Regions from separate parts of the Streptomyces hawaiiensis genome, predicted to be linked through region 1. Evidence: riboswitches for the same ligand, from Rfam matches in the RefSeq annotation. Region 1 holds a riboswitch; each other region holds the start of a gene.
The links. Region 1 has a riboswitch for cyclic di-AMP ahead of CEB94_RS06475 (C40 family peptidase). Riboswitches for the same ligand answer to the same signal wherever they lie in the genome.

Region 1 (4,721 bases):
ACGGCCGTGCGTCGCACGATGACGGTCTGATCGAACGCGGTCACATGCGGTCCACCCCGGCCGCGAACGCCGCCCAGCTCCCCGGGGAGAAGAGCAGCGCGGGTCCGGCCGGGTCCTTGGAGTCGCGCACGGCGAGCAGTCCGGCCCAGGGCGGGGCATCCGGACACGCGGTCTCGACGCAGTTGTTCGCGCCGGTGCTGTAGCTGCTGCGCAACCACCGCACACCGTGCAGTTCGATGCTTGAGGGGACGTGACGAGGCAGTGCACGCATGGTGCCTCCTTACGCGCCGGCGGCTGTCCCGGCGATGTAATCCAACGAGTCCTCGGGCGAAAGGGCGTGGATCTGAAGGGCGTTGAAGGCCTCCGTGTAGGCCTGGAGGTCTTCTTTCCGTTCGAGGTAGAGGCTACTCGTCAAGTGGTCGAGAACAACCACATCCAGATCAGAAGTGCTCGAAAATGAGAAGATAACGAAAGGGCCGGTGACCCCGATGTGCGCCCCGGCGGCGAACGGCAGTACCTGAAGGCGCACTTGGGGCAGCCGGGCCGCCTCGACCAGCCGTTCCAGCTGGCGGGCCATCACCCCGGGCCCGCCCACCTCCCGCCGCAGCACCGCCTCGTCCAGGACGGCACTGAGTCTCAGCGGGGGATCCGCGCGCAGCACGTCCTGCCGGGCCAGCCGCACCTCGACCAGCGTGTCGAGCCTGTCCTCCGGGAGCCCCTCCACCGCGGCCCTCGTCACCGCACGCGCGTACTCGGGCGTCTGGAGCAGGCCCGGGACGACGGTGGTCTCCAGCGTGCGCATCGCGCCGGCCTGGGACTCCAGGCTGATGAAGTCCCGGTAGGTCGGCGGCAGCACCCCGCGGTAGGCGTGCCACCAGTGGTGCCGGCCGCCGTTGTCGTCGGATCCGGGCAACATCATGAGCAGTTCGCGAAGTTGGGAGTCGGCCACACCGTAGGCGTCGAGAAGTAACCGAACATCGGCCGGTTTCACCCCGCTCGTGCCCGTCTCGATCCGGCTGACCTTGGACTGGTGCCAGCCCACCAGCCGGGCCGCCTCACCGCTCGTGAGCCCCGCCGAGGTGCGCAGCGCACGCAGTTCGGCGCCCAGTTTCCGGCGGCGCACCGCGGGACCGTGCTGCATGGGCTCCTCCTTACTCCTTCCGAGCCACCCAAATACGGTCTCGCGTCGCAGAGTTCACCGCTTTGAGCGACAGATATATGCATATCTTGGTGGATCGCCGCCCTTCGCGGGTGTTCTGGTGGCACTCTGGCGACGAAGCACCAGTCCGGGACCGTACTCGAACCATCCGCTCCGTGTCGGGCTGCGGTCCCGTGGGAAAGGGACGACGTCGCCATGGCAGACCATTTGGAAGCATCCGTCACTCTGCCGAGCGATCCCGCCTCGGTCTCCGCAGCGCGTGCCTACGTGGTGGGCACGCTGGCGGAGTGGGGCCTGCCGGCGGACACGGAAGTGTCCGACACCGTCCGGCTCATCATCTCCGAACTCGCCACCAACGCCGTCCAGCACACCTTCGGTCAGTCGCCCACGTTCACCGTGGACGTCGAGCTCGACCGCGACGAGCACCTGCGCATCGGTGTCACGGACAGCCACCCGCGTCTCCCCAGACGCCTGCCCGCCGCCGTCCAGCAGGACAACGGCCGCGGCCTGGTCATCATCCGCTGGCTGACCGCGGAATGCGGCGGCAGACTCCGCATCCGCCCCACCCGGGAGGGCGGCAAGACCATCTCGATCGAACTTCCGTGGGTCCTCCCGGTCCAGCCGGTGACGACAGCGGTCCAGCAGGAGCCGTAGTCACGCCCAGCACGACCCGGAAGACCTCCCCAGCGGGTGCCGTACGCGCACCTCGGCCCGCGCGACCCGCGTCCGGGCCGTCCTCAGGGCTGCGACGCCCGCGCCGAGCCTCATGACCCGCCGGAGCCCGCGGCCGTCACTGGTGCCGTGCCGACGCCTCCCGGTGCGCTGCCGCCCCACGAAGCCCTGAGGGCTGTCCGACGGTGCGCCGCAGCGGTGCGGGGATCCTGACGTCGCCCCGCGCCGGCTCCTCCTCGGTGGTCTTCCCGGTGCCGGCCGCCTCCGCACGCGGCCCCGCCCGCCGCACCAGCCGCGGGAGCAGCCCCCACAGGCCGACACAGACCACGAACGTCGCGGCGCCCGCGGCGATACCACCGGCCCGGCCCGTGGTCACATCGACCACCAGCAGCACGGAACCGCTGAACGCGAACACCAGCACACTCAGGCCGGCGGTGGCCAGGCGCGAGGAGACCTGCACGATGCGGGGCTTGGCGCCCTGCTGGAAGAGGGAGCGGTGCAGCGCGGCCGGCGCGGTGAAGAGCGCGGCGGCCAGGACCGCCAGCAGCAGCGTGATGACGTAGGTGACGCGCTGGACCGTGTCGAGGTCCTCGAAGCGCGACGTGAAGGCGAGCGACAGCAGGAAGGCGAAGAGGATCTGCACACCCGTCTGGGTGACGCGGAGTTCCTGGAGCAGCTCGACGAAGTTGCGGTCGGCGCGTTGCAGCGGAGTCTCGTTACGCGCGGTGCAGGGACGGTGCTCGGCCATGGAGTGACGGGTATCCACTCAAGCCCGTGTCACGCTCCGGCGTGCGGCGGCGCGTCAAGGACGCCGCCGCACGCCGGGCGGATCACTTCACGCGCCCGTACCAGACGCTCTTGGTCCAGATCTTCTGCAGCCGCACCACGTCCCCGCTCTTCGGGGAGTGCCAGAGCTTGTTCTTACCCGCGTAGATACCGACGTGGTACACGTTGCTGCCCGAGTGGAAGAACACCAGGTCGCCCGCCTTGCGGTTCTTGGCGGAGATGTGGCGCGTCTTGTTGTACTGCTGGGCAGCCGTGCGGGGGAGCTTCTTGCCGGCCTTCTTGAACGAGTAGAGCGTGAGCCCGGAGCAGTCGAACCGGTGCGGACCTATGGCCCCGTACTTGTAGGGCGAACCCTTCTTGGAGGCCGCGATCTGGAGTGCCTTGGTCGCCGGTGTGGCAGCCGCGGCGTCGGAGGCGAAGCCGGGCGCCACTATCGAACCGCCGACGGCGGCGATGGTGAGCGCCGAGGCCGTGCCGGCCCGGGCCATGAGCGACGGGACACGATTGAGCGCAGTCATGCGCAACCCTTCGTCAGCCGCCTGTGAAGGATGACCTGTCGGATTCGGGCTGGCGAAGTTGCCCGGCCGCTGACGCGGCTTCACCCCAAGGGCTGCTCGGGTCAGGTCATGGCGTGACCGTCCCGGCGACCCGTCGTGCTTGGGTCCTCCACTCCTGCCGATCCACTCCTGTCGACCGGTCATCCGGACGGCGGCAGGACTCGGCGTCCGCCCGGATCGCCCCGCCACAGCGGCGGGGGCTTGTCGTCAGACGGGATCTTGGCGCATGGCTGTCCGGATTTCCCAACGGAACCGGGGATTTGTGTTGTTACTCACCACTCACCCGTTCGGGTGGACACGTGTGCGTTCGCGCCAGTGTCCACGGGTTCGTGGAGCGCCGGACCAGCGACGGAATGCCCCATTCCATCCGAGGGCTACGTGTGTTGCGCAACCGGGACGGTCCCAAAATCAGTTTCCCGTCTACTCCGAACAGGGGTACGTCCATTGGTCCGTTTCGACTCAGGTCCGGACGCTCCGCCGACAGGGCGGGCGTCCGGACCGACGGTTCCGCGTCAACTGACGGATTCCGGGGGCAGAGTGAGCCGCGCCGTGCGCCGCTCGCCGTCCAGCACCCGCAGCGCCCGGGCCAGTGTGCCCGCGTGCAGGTCCGTCTCGCCCCGCTGGTGCATCAGGGTCAGCGCGTCACGCAGCGCGGTCGCCCTGCCGACCAGGGCCTGGGCGGCGCGCAGTCCGCGGTAGGTGTCGCCGTCCTGGGCCGGATTGATGCGGCCGAGCAGGTCGACGACCTCGAGGTAACGGTCGATCAGTTCCGCCTCGGCGCGTGTCAGGGCGGGCAGCGGTGGCAGTTCGGGCGGGAGCACCAGGGCCTCATCGTCCGGTCGGCGGGGCCAGGGTGGCCTTGCGGCTCGGGATGATCCCGTCCACCAGGCCGTACTCCACCGCCTCCTGGGCGGTGAGGATCTTGTCCCGCTCGATGTCCGTGCTCACCTGCTCCCGGGTGCGGCCGGTGTGCAGCGCGAGCATCTCCTCCATCCGGCCGCGGATGCGCGTCAACTCGTCGGCCTGGATGGCCAGATCGCTCGCCTGCCCCGGACCGGCTCGGGCAGCGCGGGCTGATGGATCACCAGGCGTGCGTCGGGCAGCGCGAATCGCTTGCCGGGCGTGCCCGCCGCCAGCAGTACCGAGGAGGCGGCACCGGCCTGGCCCAGGCAGATCGTCTCCACGTCGCAGGAGACGTACCGCATCGTGTCGTAGAGCGCCGTCATCGCGTGGAAGGTGCCGCCGGGGGAGTTGATGTAGAGCGAGATGTCGCGCTCCGGAGCCTGGTGCTCCAGGTACATGAACTGGGCCATCACGTCGTTCGCCGAGGTCTCGTCCACCGGCGCCCCGAGGAAGACGATCCGCTCCTCCAGGAGCTTCGAGTACGGATCCATCGTCCGTTGCCCGGACCCTGTGCGTTCGGTGAACTCGGGCAGCACGTAGCGGGCGGACGGTCGGGTCATGACGAACCCCTCCTCGCGGCGCAGCTGTCTCCGGCGACAGCCGTCTCTGTAAAAAATGTACAGGACGTACGTGACGTTATGATG
Region 2 (4,721 bases), 6.3 Mb from region 1:
CGCCCTCCTCGACGGCCTCGCCGTCCAGCTGACGTCCTACGCCGGCGCGGTGCCGCGAGCGCGGGCCCAGGAGTGGGTGGAGGAGGCACTGGTCCGTGAGCTGGGCCTGGCGCATGAAGAGCGGCTGACGCCCTAGACGCCACGGCTCCCGCACGTGCGGGCCGCGCCGGTTCCCGGCCGGCACGGCCCGCACGCGCGGGAGCCGCTCTCACGCCACCGATGCGATCCGCATCCTGATGTCGTCCGGCGACAGCGCCCCCTTGGCCGTCACATGGTCGCCCGACGACTCCCCGCGCAGCCGGCGCCCGATCCACGGCACCAGGAACTCGCGTGCCCAGGCGACGTTGTCCCGCCGCATGTCGAGCGCGCCGCGCGGGGGCAGCGGAGGCCACGCCTGCTCGGGGTCGGCCGGCACGTCGAGGCCGAGCACCTGGCCCGCGCGGAGCGCCACGCGCGTGTGCCCCTCGGGCGACAGGTGCAGCCGGTCGGCGTCCCAGGCCCTGCGGTCCCGCACACTGCGCAGGGACCACAGATCGAGCACCGGGCAGCCGTACCGGTCGGCGATGGCCCGGACATGTCCGTTGTACGTGGCGATCTTGCCGCGCAGGTGCTTGAGCACGGGCACGCCACGGGTGTCGAAACCGGTCGTCACCATGACCGTGCCGGACACGGCGGTGAGCTGGACCAGGGCCCGCTCGAAGCGTTCGGCCACCTCGTCCGGGTCGGTGCCGGGCCGGATGATGTCGTTGCCCCCGGCGCAGAACGAGACGAGGTCCGGGGTCATGTCGACGGCCCGCGGAACCTGGTCCGCCACGATCTGGTCGAGGAGCTTTCCGCGTACGGCGAGATTGGTGTACCGGAAGTCGCCCTCGGGCCTGCGGTCGGCGAGAAGCACGGCGAACCGGTCGGCCCAACCGACGAACGCCCCGTCGGGGCCGGGATCACCGACGCCCTCGGTGAAGCTGTCCCCCACCGCCACGTACGACCCGATCACTGCTCTGCTGTCACTCTTCGAATCGTCTGCCACAACAGCTCATGATTCACCTTCGAATGTGACCTACGCGACCGTAGGAAGGGATTGACGGGCGGTGAGATAAGCCACTCCTAAAGTGTTCGCCAACTCCGGAATACACCGCTCGTCAGGGATGTTTCGGGGTGAGCCACCAGACCCGGAACCCACTGATCCGGAAATGGCTCCAGACGGTCCGGAAGGCGAAGTGCCCGCTCGTGTACGGCTGCGGATCGGTGTGGTCGAAGACGAGCCGTCCGTTGTTCCACCATTGGACCGTCGAGCCGTCGGAGACGATCCGGACCCGGTTCGGCTCGCCCGGGACCAGCAGCGGCTCGGTGTAGTCGAAGACCAGGGGACGGACGCCGGGCTCGCCGACGTAACGTCGCAGCCGGGTCGTGGTGTTGTAGTTGGCGCCGTAGCCCGCATAGTACGTCGTGAGGTGGTCGTACTCGTCGAGGGCGCCGCCACGCGCAGTCGCGAAGAGGTCGTCCGGGGAGCGGACGTCGGTCGCGTTCCAGAAGGTGTTGAGGTCCGAGACCCGGTCGTTGGCCCCGCCCTCGGAGACGGGAGTGGCGGTGTACTGAAGGACGTACGGCCCTGTGAGCCGCCGCCTGAACCACACGGTCGCGCCGCTCGGTACGTCGATCTCCAGGATGCCGCGGGAGGCGGTGACGGTGCCGCCGTCCTGGAGTTCGGTCGTCCATTGCCCGAGGCCGTGGCAGAAGTCGTCGTGGGCGATGAGGCGGCGAGGGCGGGGCGCGGCGTGCGCGGTGGCCGCCGGGGAGAGGGCCGCCAGGGCGGCTCCGGCGGACAGGGCTCCGAACGCTCTGCGGGTGGTCGGCACGGGACACAGCTCCTCGGGATCCGCCGGGAAAGCTCTGGAAAGCGCTTGCGCTCCGGACGGGATCACTCTGTCCCAACTGCCGCCGCCTGTCGATCCCTTGAGGCGATCAGTCCCTCCCCGGCCATCCGGCCCCGGCGGCCGCCCAGCAGGGAGCGGCACGCGCACACACCGAAGGCCGGACCCGGGGATCGGGGTCCGGCCTTCGGTCGCGTGTCAGGCAGGTGGTCGTGCGGTCGGTCAGCCGACGGAGACGCCGTGCGAGCGCAGGAAGGCGACCGGGTCCACGTCCGAGCCGTAGTCCGGCGTGGTGCGGATCTCGAAGTGCAGGTGCGGTCCGGTCACGTTGCCGGTCGCACCCGACAGGCCGACCTGCTGCCCGGCGGTCACGGTCTGGCCGGCCGAGACGGAGAGCTGGGACAGGTGGGCGTACTGGGCGTAGTTGCCGTCGTTCAGCTTGATGACGACCTGGTTGCCGTACGCGCCGCCCCAGCCGGCGGAGACGACCGTGCCCGCGCCGACGGCCTTGAGGGAGGTGCCGGTCGGGACGACGAAGTCGACACCGGTGTGGTAGCCGCTGGACCACATGCTGCCGGACATGTGGTATGGGGTGCCGACCGTGGCGCCGGCCACCGGGAGGGTGTAGCCACCGGAGTTGCTCTCGGCGGCGGGCTGGGCGGCGGCCGGCTTCGCGGCGGTCTCCGCCTTCGGGGCCGACTCGGCGGCGGACGGCTTGGAGGCCGAGGCCTTCGGCGCGGACGGGGCCGAGGACTTCGGAGCAGTCGCCGCCTTCTTGCCGATCGACAACTTCAGGCCCGGGTGGATCAGCGACGGGTCGGAGCCGACGGCGTCACGGTTGTCCGCGTAGAGCGTCTTCCAGCCGCCGCTGACGTTCTGGTCGTCGGCGATCTTGGCGAGGTAGTCGCCGGCCTGCACGGTGTACGTGCGGGCGCCGGTGGCCTTTTCGGCGGCCTTCTTCTCGGCGGCCGGAGCGGACTGGACGGCCTTCTCCGGAGCCGACTGCGGGGTGGCGGCGTGGGCGCCGGCGGCCCCCATGAGCGGCAGGGCGAGTGCGGCCCCGCCGGTTCCGGCGACGGCGATGGAGCGGGTGAAACGCTGGGTCTTGGGGCGGCGGTGCTTACCCTTCGCGGGCATGGCGAATTCCTCTCCGTCGCCTGCGAGGTGAGCTGTCGGGTGCGGGCTGGAGATGCCCGGCCGCGCCGGGGCGCGGCTTAACCCCAAGCCGTTCCGGGAACCGGAACAGGCGTCTTACCTGTGGGTCCCCCGCTCCTGCCGTACGTCGGGTCAGTGTGTGGGGCTCCGGGCGGCGGCAGGATTAGGCGTCCGTCCGGATTGATGTGGAACGTAAGCGACCAAGACGCAAGGGGACAAGCTTGCGGTTGCCCGTGACGGTGTTTTTCTTGACGCGTCGGCACATGTGCCGTCACCGAGCGTGGATTACCGGTCTCCCGCTTTCCTCAATGGCCCTGAATAACGCCAGAATTACGTGAACATGGCGACAACACATCGTCACGAATATGACGATGGTCACGCACCCCCTCCACATCTCCCTTACGATCGGGGCACGTTATCTCTTAGCGGCCGAAGCGCTTTATTCGGACAGAACGGCTACTTCCGCTTAAGGCGGACGACCGTGGCATCCAGATCCCCCCGCAGGCCGACCCGCAGTCCGTGATGAAGCAGTACGGCCCCTCGGTGAACTTCGCCCGTTTCGAGGCATTCGTACGATGCGGTCGAGTCGAGGGCGCGCAGCCGGAGCGCCGGCACGGGCTCGCCGTAGCGCTGCGCCTGGAGCCAGGCGAGGACGACGGTCTCGTCGCCGAGGGTGTACTGCACGGCGCTCATGCCGCCCTCCGGGGGCCGCAGCCGGTACAGGTCGCCGCGCTGCACCACGGGCCGGATCTCCTTGTAGAGCGCCACCCACTCTCCCGCCTCGGCGAGCTCCTGCGGCGTCCACTTCGTGAGGTCGCCGCCGACCCCGAGCACCCCGGCCATGGCGCTGACGAACCGGAACCGCAGGGAGCTGGCCCGGTGGTTGAGCATGGCGTTCGGGCTGTCGGTGACCCAGGCGGCCATGACCCGGGCCGGATGGACCTGGCTGAAACCGTGCTGGATGGCGAGCCGGTCGAGCGGGTCGGTGTTGTCGGAGGTCCACACCTGGTCCGTGCGGCTCAGCACACCGAGGTCGATCCGGCCGCCGCCGCCCGAGCAGGACTCGAAGGCCACGCCCGGGTGGGCGGCCCGCAGTCGGTCCAGCAGGACGTACAGGCCGTGCACGTGGTCGACCCACAGCCGCTGCGGGTAGGGGTCGTCCGGCCAGCCGGCGTCGGTGAAGCAGCGGTTGAAATCCCACTTGACGTAGTCGATCGGCGCACTGGAGAGGAGCCCGTCGAGCCCCTCCCACAGGTACTCCCGGACGTCCTCGCGGGCGAGGTTCAGTACGAGCTGATTACGGAACTCCGTCCGCTTTCGTCCCGTTTGGTACTGCACCCAGTCGGGGTGCGCGCGGTACAGGTCGCTGTCCGGGTTGACCATCTCGGGCTCGACCCAGATCCCGAACCGCATGCCGAGGCCGTGCACCTGGTCGGCGAGCGGCTTCAGCCCGCCCGGGAAGCGGTCGGGGTTCGGGGTCCAGTCGCCGAGCCCGGCCCGGTCGCTGGTGCGCGCCCCGAACCAGCCGTCGTCGACCACGAACAGCTCGACGCCCAGGGCGGCGGCCCGTTCGGCGAGCGCCCGCTGCTGTTCCTCGGAGATGTCGAACTCGGTGGCCTCCCAGGAGTTGAACAGCACGGGCCGGTCCTGTCCGGCGTCCGGGATCACGTACGCCCGCTGGTAGGCGTGCCAGGC
Region 3 (4,721 bases), 3.9 Mb from region 1:
GTCGATCATCGCCTCGGCACGGTCGCCGATGCCCCGCTTGGGGACGTTGAGGATCCGGCGTAGCGGCACCGAGTCCTCCGGGTTGGCCAGCACGCGCAGGTAGGCCAGGACGTCCCGGACCTCCTTGCGCTCGTAGAAGCGGACACCGCCGACGACCTTGTAGGGCAGGCCGACGCGGATGAAGATCTCTTCGAAGACACGGGACTGGGCGTTGGTGCGGTAGAAGACGGCGACGTCGCCGGCCTTGGCCTCGCCGGCGTCCGTGAGACGGTCTATCTCCTCGGCGACGAACTGCGCCTCGTCGTGCTCGGTGTCGGCGACGTAGCCGGTGATCCGGGCGCCGGCGCCCGCGTTGGTCCACAGGTTCTTGGGGCGGCGGGACTCGTTGCGCTCGATGACCGCGTTGGCCGCGCTGAGGATCGTCTGGGTGGAGCGGTAGTTCTGCTCGAGCAGGATCGTCGTCGCGTCCGGGTAGTCCTCCTCGAACTGGAGGATGTTACGGATCGTCGCGCCGCGGAAGGCGTAGATCGACTGGTCGGCGTCGCCCACCACGCACAGCTCGGCGGGCGGGACCTCGGCCTCGGGCGGTACGTCGACGGGGTGCTCGGAGGTGCCGACGAGTTCCCGGACGAGGGCGTACTGGGCGTGGTTGGTGTCCTGGTACTCGTCCACCAGCACGTGGCGGAAGCGGCGGCGGTAGTGCTCGGCGACGTCGGGGAAGGCGCGCAGGAGATTGACCGTCGTCATGATCAGGTCGTCGAAGTCGAGGGCGTTCGCCTCGCGCAGCCGCGACTGGTACATCGCGTAGGCCTGGGCGAGGGTCTTCTCGAAGCCGTCGGTGGCCTGGGCGGCGAAGTCCTCCTCGTCGATCAGCTCGTTCTTCAGGTTGCTGATCTTGGCGCTGAAGGACTTCGGCGGGAAGCGCTTGGGGTCGAGGTCCAGGTCGCGGCAGACCAGGGCCATCAGGCGCTTGGAGTCGGCGGCGTCGTAGATCGAGAAGGAGGACGTGAAGCCGAGCTTCTTGCTCTCCCGGCGCAGGATGCGCACGCACGCGCTGTGGAACGTCATGACCCACATGGCGTTCGCGCGCGGGCCGACGAGCTGCTCGACGCGCTCCTTCATCTCGCCGGCGGCCTTGTTGGTGAAGGTGATCGCGAGGATCTGGCCCGGGTGCACGTCCCGCTCGGCGAGCAGGTGGGCGATGCGGTGCGTGAGCACACGGGTCTTGCCGGAGCCGGCGCCGGCCACGATGAGCAGCGGGGAGCCGGAATGGACGACGGCGGCGCGCTGGTTGTCGTTCAGCCCTTCCAGGAGGGTGGCGGTGTCCACCACCGGGCGGGGGGCGCCGTCCCGGTAGTAGGCGTCCCGGTCCGGAGGCATGTCGAACTTCCCGCCGAACAGATCGTCCGGAATCGGCTCCGGTACGTGATCGTCCTCGGGCGGCGGCGGGGGCTCGTCCGCGGGGCCCCGCTGGGCCTGGAGGTTCGCCAGGAAGTTGTCGTCAAAGAGGCTGCTCATCGCTCTCCGAGTCTAGGGCGCCCCACTGACAGCCCGCCGCCGCCCTGAGAACATCGCCGCGCGCCCGGGGATCACGCCGTTCGCCCGGCGGCGCGATGTCGCCGTCCATGACCGCATGATCACGCCCTGCTACAACCCCCGCGATTGTGGACCTTTCATGACCAACCCCCCTCGATCGTTCACTCTCTGCAACGCTCATGAGTAAGGTCACGAAAATGTATCGGGCATATCACCCATCAACCTTCACAGAGGCCACACGAATTGGCTACGGTGCGACCAGGCCGCATGACCCCCACCGGCGAACGTCGCCGGGCCGCGCGGCCTCCGCCGAGTCCGGCGTGCCGCAGCGGCAGCCGGAGCCGGGGACCCAACCGTGAACCTGGGGTGAATCGGCCCGACTCCCTGTGCGGAGACGGCCGTAGGGCAAACCTTCCGAACCACCCGCCCGAACCCGACAGCTAACCCGGTAGGCGGAACATGGAAGGAGTCGCCTCCCTTGGCGTCGCACCGCAAGTCGCGTCCTACGGGTACGCGCGTGGCAGGCATACGGACCCCCGCCCTCGCAACGGCGGCCCTCACGTCCGTGGCCCTGCTGTCCCAGTCGGCCAACGCCGCCCCCGAGGCCGACGACAAGCCCAGCCTGGAGGAAGTCGAGAAGAAGGTCGACGACCTGTACCGCCAGGCCGAGTCGGCGACCGACAAGTACAACGCGGCCAAGGAGAAGACCGCGAAGCAGCGCAAGCGCGCCGACACCCTCATCGACGACGTCGCCCAGCGCACCCAGAAGCTCAACGAGGCGCGCGAGCAGCTGGGTTCCTTCGCCTCCGCCCAGTACCGCACCGGCGCCGCCGCCCCGGACACGGCGACGTTCCTGCTCGCGGACACCCCGCAGGACTACTTCGACCAGACCCAGTTGATGGACCGGATGACGGGCCGTCAGAAGGTCGCGGTCGACGACTACGTCACGCAGCAGTCCGAGACGATGGAGAAGCGCCAGGAGGCCACCGAGAGCCTCGAGACGCTCACCGAGTCGCAGGGCGACCTGAAGACGGCCAAGGCCACCGTCCAGCGGAAGCTCGCCGACGCGCGCGAGCTGATGTCGAAGCTGACCGCCGAGGAGAAGGCCCGGCTCGCGGCGATCGAGAAGGAGAAGCGCGAGGAGGCCGCCCGCAAGGCCGACGAGCTGGCCCGGCAACAGACCGCGCAGCAGCAGGCCCGGGACGAGGCCGCCCAGCAGCAGGACAGCTCGCCGTCGGGGTCGTCCGGCACCGGCTCGTCCTCCCCTGCGCCCCCGGCCGACTCCTCGTACGCCACCAAGGCCGACAAGGCGCTCACCTTCGCCCGCGCCCAGATCGGCAAGCCGTACGTGTGGGGCGCCGTCGGCCCCGGCTCCTACGACTGCTCGGGCCTGACCCAGGCCGCCTGGAAGGCCGCGGGCGTCACCCTGCCGCGCACGACCTACGACCAGGTGAACGCCGGCGCCACGGTCCCGCTCTCCCAGGCCCAGCCCGGTGACCTGGTCTTCTTCTACGACGACGTCACCCACGTCGGGGTCTACATCGGCAACGGCATGATGATCCACGCCCCGAAGCCCGGCACGTACGTGCGCGAGGAGTCGATCTACTACGACGGCGAGTCGGCGATCCACAGCGTGGTACGCCCGGCCTGAGCGGTCTCGTTGTGATTTTGAGGGGCACGCGCGCGTGCCCCTCTCGTCACGCGGGCGCCGCTCTCTAGCATCGGCACTATGTCCGGTCCCTCCCCGTTTGCCGCCTGGTGGGCGACGTATGCGCTGGCGACCGGCCTCGTGTCGGTCGGTCTCGACTCGGCGGGGTACGAGGTCCTCTCCCGCATCGCCCTCGTCCCGGCCTGTGCGGCCTGGCTGGTGGCGGCCGCGGGCCTCGCCCAGCGGGCGCACGGCGGATGGCGGGCGGAGGCGCCGGCCGCGCTCACCACCGTGGCGGCGACCGCCGTCCTCGGCACCGGCTTCTCCGCGGCCGGCCGGCAGCCCCTCGCCGAGGCGCTGCTGGCGCTCGCCCTGCTGCTCTGGGCGGTGCTGCTCACCGTGCGGGCCAGGGGGCGGCGCGGAACGGTGTTCCTGCGCTGCGTGGCCACCCAGGGGCTCGCGGTGCTCGGCGCCACGCTCGCCGCGGCACATGCGGCGGCCTGGCTCGCCCACGCGGCCCTGGTGCTGTTCTGGCTGGGCCTCGCGCTCTACGGCTTCGCCCTGTTCCGCTTCCAGCCCCGGCAGGTGGAGGAGGGGCGCGGGGACCAGTGGCTCGCGGCCGGCGCCCTCGCCGTCTCCTCACTGGCCGGGGCGAAACTCCTCAGCGCCGACAGCGCGCGCCTGTACCTGTGGAACGAGGAGAACGCCGGCGCCCTGCGCACGACGGCCGTCACGCTGCTCGTGCTCGCGCTGATCGCCTGCGTCGCCCTGCTCCTCGCCGAGCTCTTCTGGCCCCGGCACCACTACGACGTACGGCGCTGGTCGACCGTGTTCGCCGCGGTCGTGACGGCCGTGGCCACCCTGGCGGTCGCCGACGCCCTGGACGTCGCCTGGCTCGACGTCCCCGGAGAGGCGTTGCTGTGGATGGCGGTGGCCGCCTGGCTCGGGTGCACCGCCTGGGCGATCACCTCGGCCCGGGCCGGCGCCAGGCGCTCCCGGGTCAGGTCCAGAGCACGGCGATGAAGATGTTCGCCGTGGTCAGCAGGCCGACCAGGCCGAAGAGGCCCTTGTCCACCCTCTCGTCGTCCCGTTTCACGTAGACCAGGCCGAGGATCACGATCAGCAGCGCCAGCTTCACCCCGATCTTGATGTTGTTCACGGTCTGGTCGTCGGCCTGGTTGAGACCGACCAGGATCACGCCGGTGACCAGCATCGTGAGCGCGCCGTGCAGCATCGCGGGGGTGTAGCGGGCGGTACCCTCGCCCATCGCCTTCATCTGGGTGAGGAAGCCGCCCAGGAGGGAGGCGATGCCGATGATGTGGAGGCCGACGACGAGGTGGATGAGTACGTCCATGAGGCCGGAGCCTAATCAGGGGCTCCGAGGCCACCCGACACCGGCCCAGGGATGCATATATGCGCCCCATAGCACCCGATCGCGGTCACTCGCCCACGATTCGGCGCATCGGTCATCACGCTGAGTGAAGTCGATGGCGTCGAGGCGGGACCACGGTCGCATACGGTCACCGCCGGTCCTCTC
Region 4 (4,721 bases), 5.1 Mb from region 1:
TCGGCTCCATCCCCGGTCACGATGGCAAGCCCGCCCCGCGCGACGGCTCGCTGCCGGAGACCATCGGCGAGCAGCTGCGCGAGGTCGTCGAGGAGGAGGTCCCGGCGCGCGCCCTGATGGCCGCCTACCGGCTGCCGCACGACGGCACGCGCGCGTGTGACGCGGCCGACCTGGCCCTCACCGTCCTCGGCGGCGGCGAGTCCTCCCGCCTCTACAACCGCCTCGTACGGCGTGACCGTACGGCCGTGGCGGCCGGCTTCGGCCTGCTGCGGCTCGCCGGGGCGCCCTCCCTGGGGTGGCTGGACGTGAAGACCTCCGGTGACGTGGAGGTTCCGGTCATCGAGACCGCCATCGACGAGGAGCTCGCCCGGTTCGCCGAGGAGGGCCCCACGGCCGAGGAGATGGAGCGCGCCCAGGCCCAGCTGGAGCGCGAGTGGCTGGACCGGCTCGGCACGGTCGCGGGCCGCGCCGACGAACTGTGCCGGTACGCCGTGCTGTTCGGCGACCCGCAGCTCGCCCTGACCGCCGTCCAGCGTGTGCTGGAGATCACGGCGGAGGAGGTCCAGGAGGTCGCCAAGGCCCGCCTGCGGCCCGACAACCGGGCGGTGCTCGTCTACGAGCCCGTCGCCGACGAGGTCGCCACCGAGGACATCGCAGCCGCGGCCACCGACGAGAACGAGGAGGCGGCCAAGTGACCGAGCTCGCCACGATGGACTTCCACTCCCGGCCGCAGGCGGGCGACGCCCGGCCGTGGGCCTTCCCGGCCCCCGAGCGCGGCACGCTCGACAACGGCCTGACGGTGCTTCGCTGTCACCGCCCCGGCCAGCAGGTCGTCGCCGTGGAGGTGCTGCTGGACGCCCCCCTGGACGCCGAGCCGGCCGGCCTCGACGGTGTGGCCACGATCATGGCCCGGGCCTTCTCCGAGGGCACCGACAAGCACTCCGCCGAGGAGTTCGCCGCCGAGCTGGAGCGCGCGGGCGCCACCCTCGACGCGCACGCCGACCACCCCGGCGTCCGGATCAGCCTGGAGGTGCCGGTCTCGCGGCTCCCCAAGGGGCTGAACCTGATCGCCGACGCCCTGAGGGCGCCCGCGTTCGCCGACAGCGAGGTCGAGCGGCTGGTGAACAACCGCCTCGACGAGATCCCGCACGAGCTGGCCAATCCCTCCCGCCGCGCCGCCAAGGAGCTCTCCAAGGAGCTGTTCCCGACGGGCTCGCGCATGTCGCGGCCCCGGCAGGGCACCGAGGAGACGGTCGCCACGATCGACTCCGCGGCCGTACGCGGCTTCTACGAGAAACACGTCCGCCCCGCCACGGCCACCGCCGTGGTCGTCGGCGACCTCACCGGCATCGACCTCGACGCCCTGCTCGGGGACACTCTGGGTGCCTGGACGGGCTCCTCGGCCGAGCCGCGCCCCGTGCCGCCGGTGACCGCCGACGACACCGGCCGGGTCGTCATCGTGGACCGCCCCGGCGCCGTCCAGACGCAGCTGCTGATCGGCCGGGTCGGCCCGGACCGGCACGACCGCGTGTGGCCCGCGCAGGTGCTCGGCACGTACTGCCTCGGCGGCACCCTCACCTCCCGCCTGGACCGGGTCCTGCGCGAGGAGAAGGGCTACACCTACGGCGTACGGGCGTTCGGCCAGGTCCTCAGGTCCACCCCGGACGGCACGGGTGCCGCGATGCTCGCCATCAGCGGTTCCGTCGACACGCCCAACACCGGCCCCGCCCTGCAGGACCTCTGGACGGTGCTGCGCACCCTCGCCGCCGAGGGGCTGACCGACGCGGAGCGGGACGTGGCCGTGCAGAACCTGGTCGGCGTGGCGCCGCTGAAGTACGAGACGGCGGCGGCCGTCGCGAGCACGCTGGCCGACCAGGTCGAGCAGCACCTGCCCGACGACTACCAGGCCACGCTGTACCGGCAGCTCGCCGCGACCGGCACCGTGGAGGCCACCGCGGCGGCCGTGAGCGCCTTCCCGGTGAACCGTCTGGTGACCGTCCTCGTCGGTGACGCGGCGCAGATCAAGGCACCTGTCGAGGCCCTGGGTATCGGCGAAGTCACCGTCGTCGCCGCCGAGTAGCGGCACGCGCGCAGGGGCCCTGGTTGCCTTCCAAGGCACCAGGGCTCCTTTATGCCCGAATTGGTACGGAGGTTGCCTGTCTGCCCTGTGGGATGCGCTACAAAAGCCGGGATTCGTTTGGGAATTGAAAGTGGCGCCGCTTAGCTTCGTCCGGGCTGTTCGTCAGGCAGTGCGCCGCATCCGCGGCACCGGACAGTCATCGCCGAGTCCCCGTACGGCGCGAGCCAGGGGAGCCGGGGACCCATCGCAGTCCCTGGGGTGAATCGGACGCCCGCGCGAGCCGCGAGGGAGTCCGTAGGAGACCTTCCTGCTCCGAACCCGTCAGCTAACCCGGTAGGCGAGAGGGAAGGAAAGGACCAGCCACTACATGGCGTTCACTCGCGCCACCGGGAAGCACCGTCGTCCCAGCAGGATCCAGCGCGGCACCGCCCGCGCGGCGGGCGTCGCGGCCCTCGCCACCACCGGCGTGATCGGCACCGTGGCCGCCCCCGCGGCCTTCGCCGCAGAGCCCAGCGCCGAGCAGACCGGCCTCACCCCGGTCGTCACCATGGGCGACACCGTGGCCCAGCAGATCGACGCCCAGGCCGTCGCGCAGCAGCAGGCCGCCGACGAGGCCGCCGCCAAGCAGAAGGCCGAGGAGGCCGCCCGCAAGCGGGCCGCCGAGGTGGCCGAGAAGGCCAAGGAGGCGGCCGAGAAGGCCCGTGAGGCCAAGGAGCGTGCCGCCCGCGAGGCCGAGCGCAAGCGCCTCAACACCTTCGTGTCCCCGATCTCCGGCTCGTACGTCTCCACCGGCTACCAGGCCAGCAGCGGCCTGTGGTCCTCCGGGAGCCACACCGGTGTCGACTTCCACGCCGCCACCGGCACCTCCGTCCACGCGGTCGGCGCGGGCACCGTCGTCGAGGCCGGCTGGGGCGGCTCCTACGGCAACCAGATCGTGATCAAGATGAACGACGGGACGTACACCCAGTACGGCCACCTGTCCTCCATCGGCGTCTCGGTGGGCCAGCAGGTGGCCCCCGGCCAGCAGATCGGCCTGTCCGGCGCGACCGGCAACGTCACCGGCCCGCACCTGCACTTCGAGGCCCGTACGAGCTCCGAGTACGGTTCGGACATCGACCCGGTCGCCTACCTGCGCTCGCACGGCGTCAACGTCTGACCGGAACCTCTCCGCTGTCCCCGAAGCCCCGGCTCCCCGAGCCGGGGCTTTCGGCGTTTAGGGCGGCAGGCTGTCCAAAAAATATCCATGGATTCCCGCCTGCCGTCGGAAATTCCGGCTCATTGCAATAGAGTCACGGAACACGCGCCGCTCGTCGGCGTTTCACGGGGATTAAGCGGAGGTCGGTCATGCGTATTCCCGCGCACTCGGTGTGCACGGCCATCCGGGACGACATCGTCGCGGGTGTGCACCCGCACGGCAGCCGGCTCACCGAGGAAGTCCTCGCGCGCCGCTACGGCGTCTCGCGGGTCCCTGTCCGGGAGGCCCTGCGCACGCTGGAGGCCGAGGGCTTCGTGGTGACCCGGCGGCACGCGGGCGCGTGCGTGGCCGAACCCACCGAGCAGGAGGCCGCCGACCTGCTGGAGATGCGCATGCTGCTGGAGCCGCTCGGAGCGGCCCGCGCCGCCCAGCGCCGCACCGAGTCGCATCTGAAGGTGCTGCGCGGCCTGGTCCGGCTGGGCCAGGAGCGGGCCCGCCGGGGAAGCAGTGAGGACCTGCGCTCTCTCGGCGGCTGGTTCCACGAGACGCTCGCCCAGGCCTCCGGCAGCCCCCCGCTGACGTCGGTGCTCACCCAGCTTCGTCACAAGATCGCGTGGATGTACGCCGTGGACGCACCGGTCAGTCCGGTGGAGTCCTGGACGGAGCACGGCGCGATCGTGGACGCGGTGGCGCGCGGGGACGGCGAGCGCGCGCGGGCGGTCACGGCGCTGCACACCGAGCGCGCGACGGGCGCGCACCGCCTGCGTCTCGGCTCCCCCGGCGAGCGCGCCGACCGTGTGAGGAACTCGCAACATCCCGTAAACACGGCGGGCCTGCGGCATTAACACGGCAGCCGTATACAAAGAGAGCGGCTAATTCCCGGGGCCCTATTTCCGCTGCCCGGAATCGGTGAATTCCCGACCGTGCCGACCGGGAATGGCGAAGGGCCCGCCCGGTGAATTCGGACGAGCCCTTCGCTGTGCGCCGGTCGGGCGCTCGGGAAATCAGACGGTCTCGGGCAGTTCCTCGAGACCCTCGGAGACCAGCTTCGCCAGCCGGTCCAGGGCGGCGTCCGCGCCCTCGGCGTCGGAGGCGAGGACGATCTCCTCGCCACCCTGCGCGCCGAGGCCCAGGACGGCCAGCATCGAGGCCGCGTTGACGGGCTTGCCGTCTGCCTTGGCGATCGTCACCGGGACGCCTGCGGCCGTGGCGGCTCGGACGAAGATGGAGGCGGGGCGGGCGTGGAGACCCTCGGCCCAGCCGACGTTGACGCGGCGCTCAGCCATGTGTTGCTGCCCTTCGGTGTTCAGGGTTGTCTAGACCAGTTTCCCATATCGTGAAGCTGCGCCGGGAGCAGCCCTCGGAGACCACCCCGGGGTGCCGTCGGATCGCGGCCTCGACCCGACTGACGCCCTCCACAGACTGCCTCGCGCCGTTGTCAGGCGC

Region 2: another riboswitch for cyclic di-AMP. It lies ahead of CEB94_RS35240 (LysM peptidoglycan-binding domain-containing M23 family metallopeptidase); the one in region 1 lies ahead of CEB94_RS06475 (C40 family peptidase).
Region 3: another riboswitch for cyclic di-AMP. It lies ahead of CEB94_RS24815 (C40 family peptidase); the one in region 1 lies ahead of CEB94_RS06475 (C40 family peptidase).
Region 4: another riboswitch for cyclic di-AMP. It lies ahead of CEB94_RS30150 (M23 family metallopeptidase); the one in region 1 lies ahead of CEB94_RS06475 (C40 family peptidase).

The regions. Positions count from the first base shown of each region.
Region 1 covers NZ_CP021978.1:1,403,228-1,407,948, reverse strand. Annotated here, with positions in the region: gene CEB94_RS06495 (DUF397 domain-containing protein) at 41-271, opposite strand; gene CEB94_RS06490 (helix-turn-helix domain-containing protein) at 281-1,141, opposite strand; gene CEB94_RS06485 (ATP-binding protein) at 1,355-1,813, shown strand; gene CEB94_RS06480 (DUF6328 family protein) at 1,950-2,579, opposite strand; gene CEB94_RS06475 (C40 family peptidase) at 2,662-3,135, opposite strand; cyclic di-AMP (ydaO/yuaA leader) riboswitch at 3,139-3,338, opposite strand; gene CEB94_RS06470 (hypothetical protein) at 3,687-3,995, opposite strand; partial or broken gene CEB94_RS06465 (ATP-dependent Clp protease proteolytic subunit) at 4,003-4,568, opposite strand.
Region 2 covers NZ_CP021978.1:7,726,148-7,730,868, reverse strand. Annotated here, with positions in the region: gene CEB94_RS35255 (TetR/AcrR family transcriptional regulator) at 1-136, shown strand, start outside; gene CEB94_RS35250 (SGNH/GDSL hydrolase family protein) at 209-994, opposite strand; gene CEB94_RS35245 (DUF6250 domain-containing protein) at 1,140-1,856, opposite strand; gene CEB94_RS35240 (LysM peptidoglycan-binding domain-containing M23 family metallopeptidase) at 2,094-3,008, opposite strand; cyclic di-AMP (ydaO/yuaA leader) riboswitch at 3,013-3,167, opposite strand; gene CEB94_RS35235 (alpha-galactosidase) at 3,483-4,721, opposite strand, start outside.
Region 3 covers NZ_CP021978.1:5,343,800-5,348,520, reverse strand. Annotated here, with positions in the region: gene pcrA (DNA helicase PcrA) at 1-1,518, opposite strand, end outside; cyclic di-AMP (ydaO/yuaA leader) riboswitch at 1,834-2,006, shown strand; gene CEB94_RS24815 (C40 family peptidase) at 2,015-3,187, shown strand; gene CEB94_RS24810 (SLAC1 family transporter) at 3,266-4,207, shown strand; gene CEB94_RS24805 (hypothetical protein) at 4,185-4,538, opposite strand.
Region 4 covers NZ_CP021978.1:6,536,695-6,541,415, forward strand. Annotated here, with positions in the region: gene CEB94_RS30140 (M16 family metallopeptidase) at 1-695, shown strand, start outside; gene CEB94_RS30145 (M16 family metallopeptidase) at 692-2,080, shown strand; cyclic di-AMP (ydaO/yuaA leader) riboswitch at 2,271-2,435, shown strand; gene CEB94_RS30150 (M23 family metallopeptidase) at 2,448-3,236, shown strand; gene CEB94_RS30155 (GntR family transcriptional regulator) at 3,425-4,120, shown strand; gene CEB94_RS30160 (HPr family phosphocarrier protein) at 4,280-4,561, opposite strand.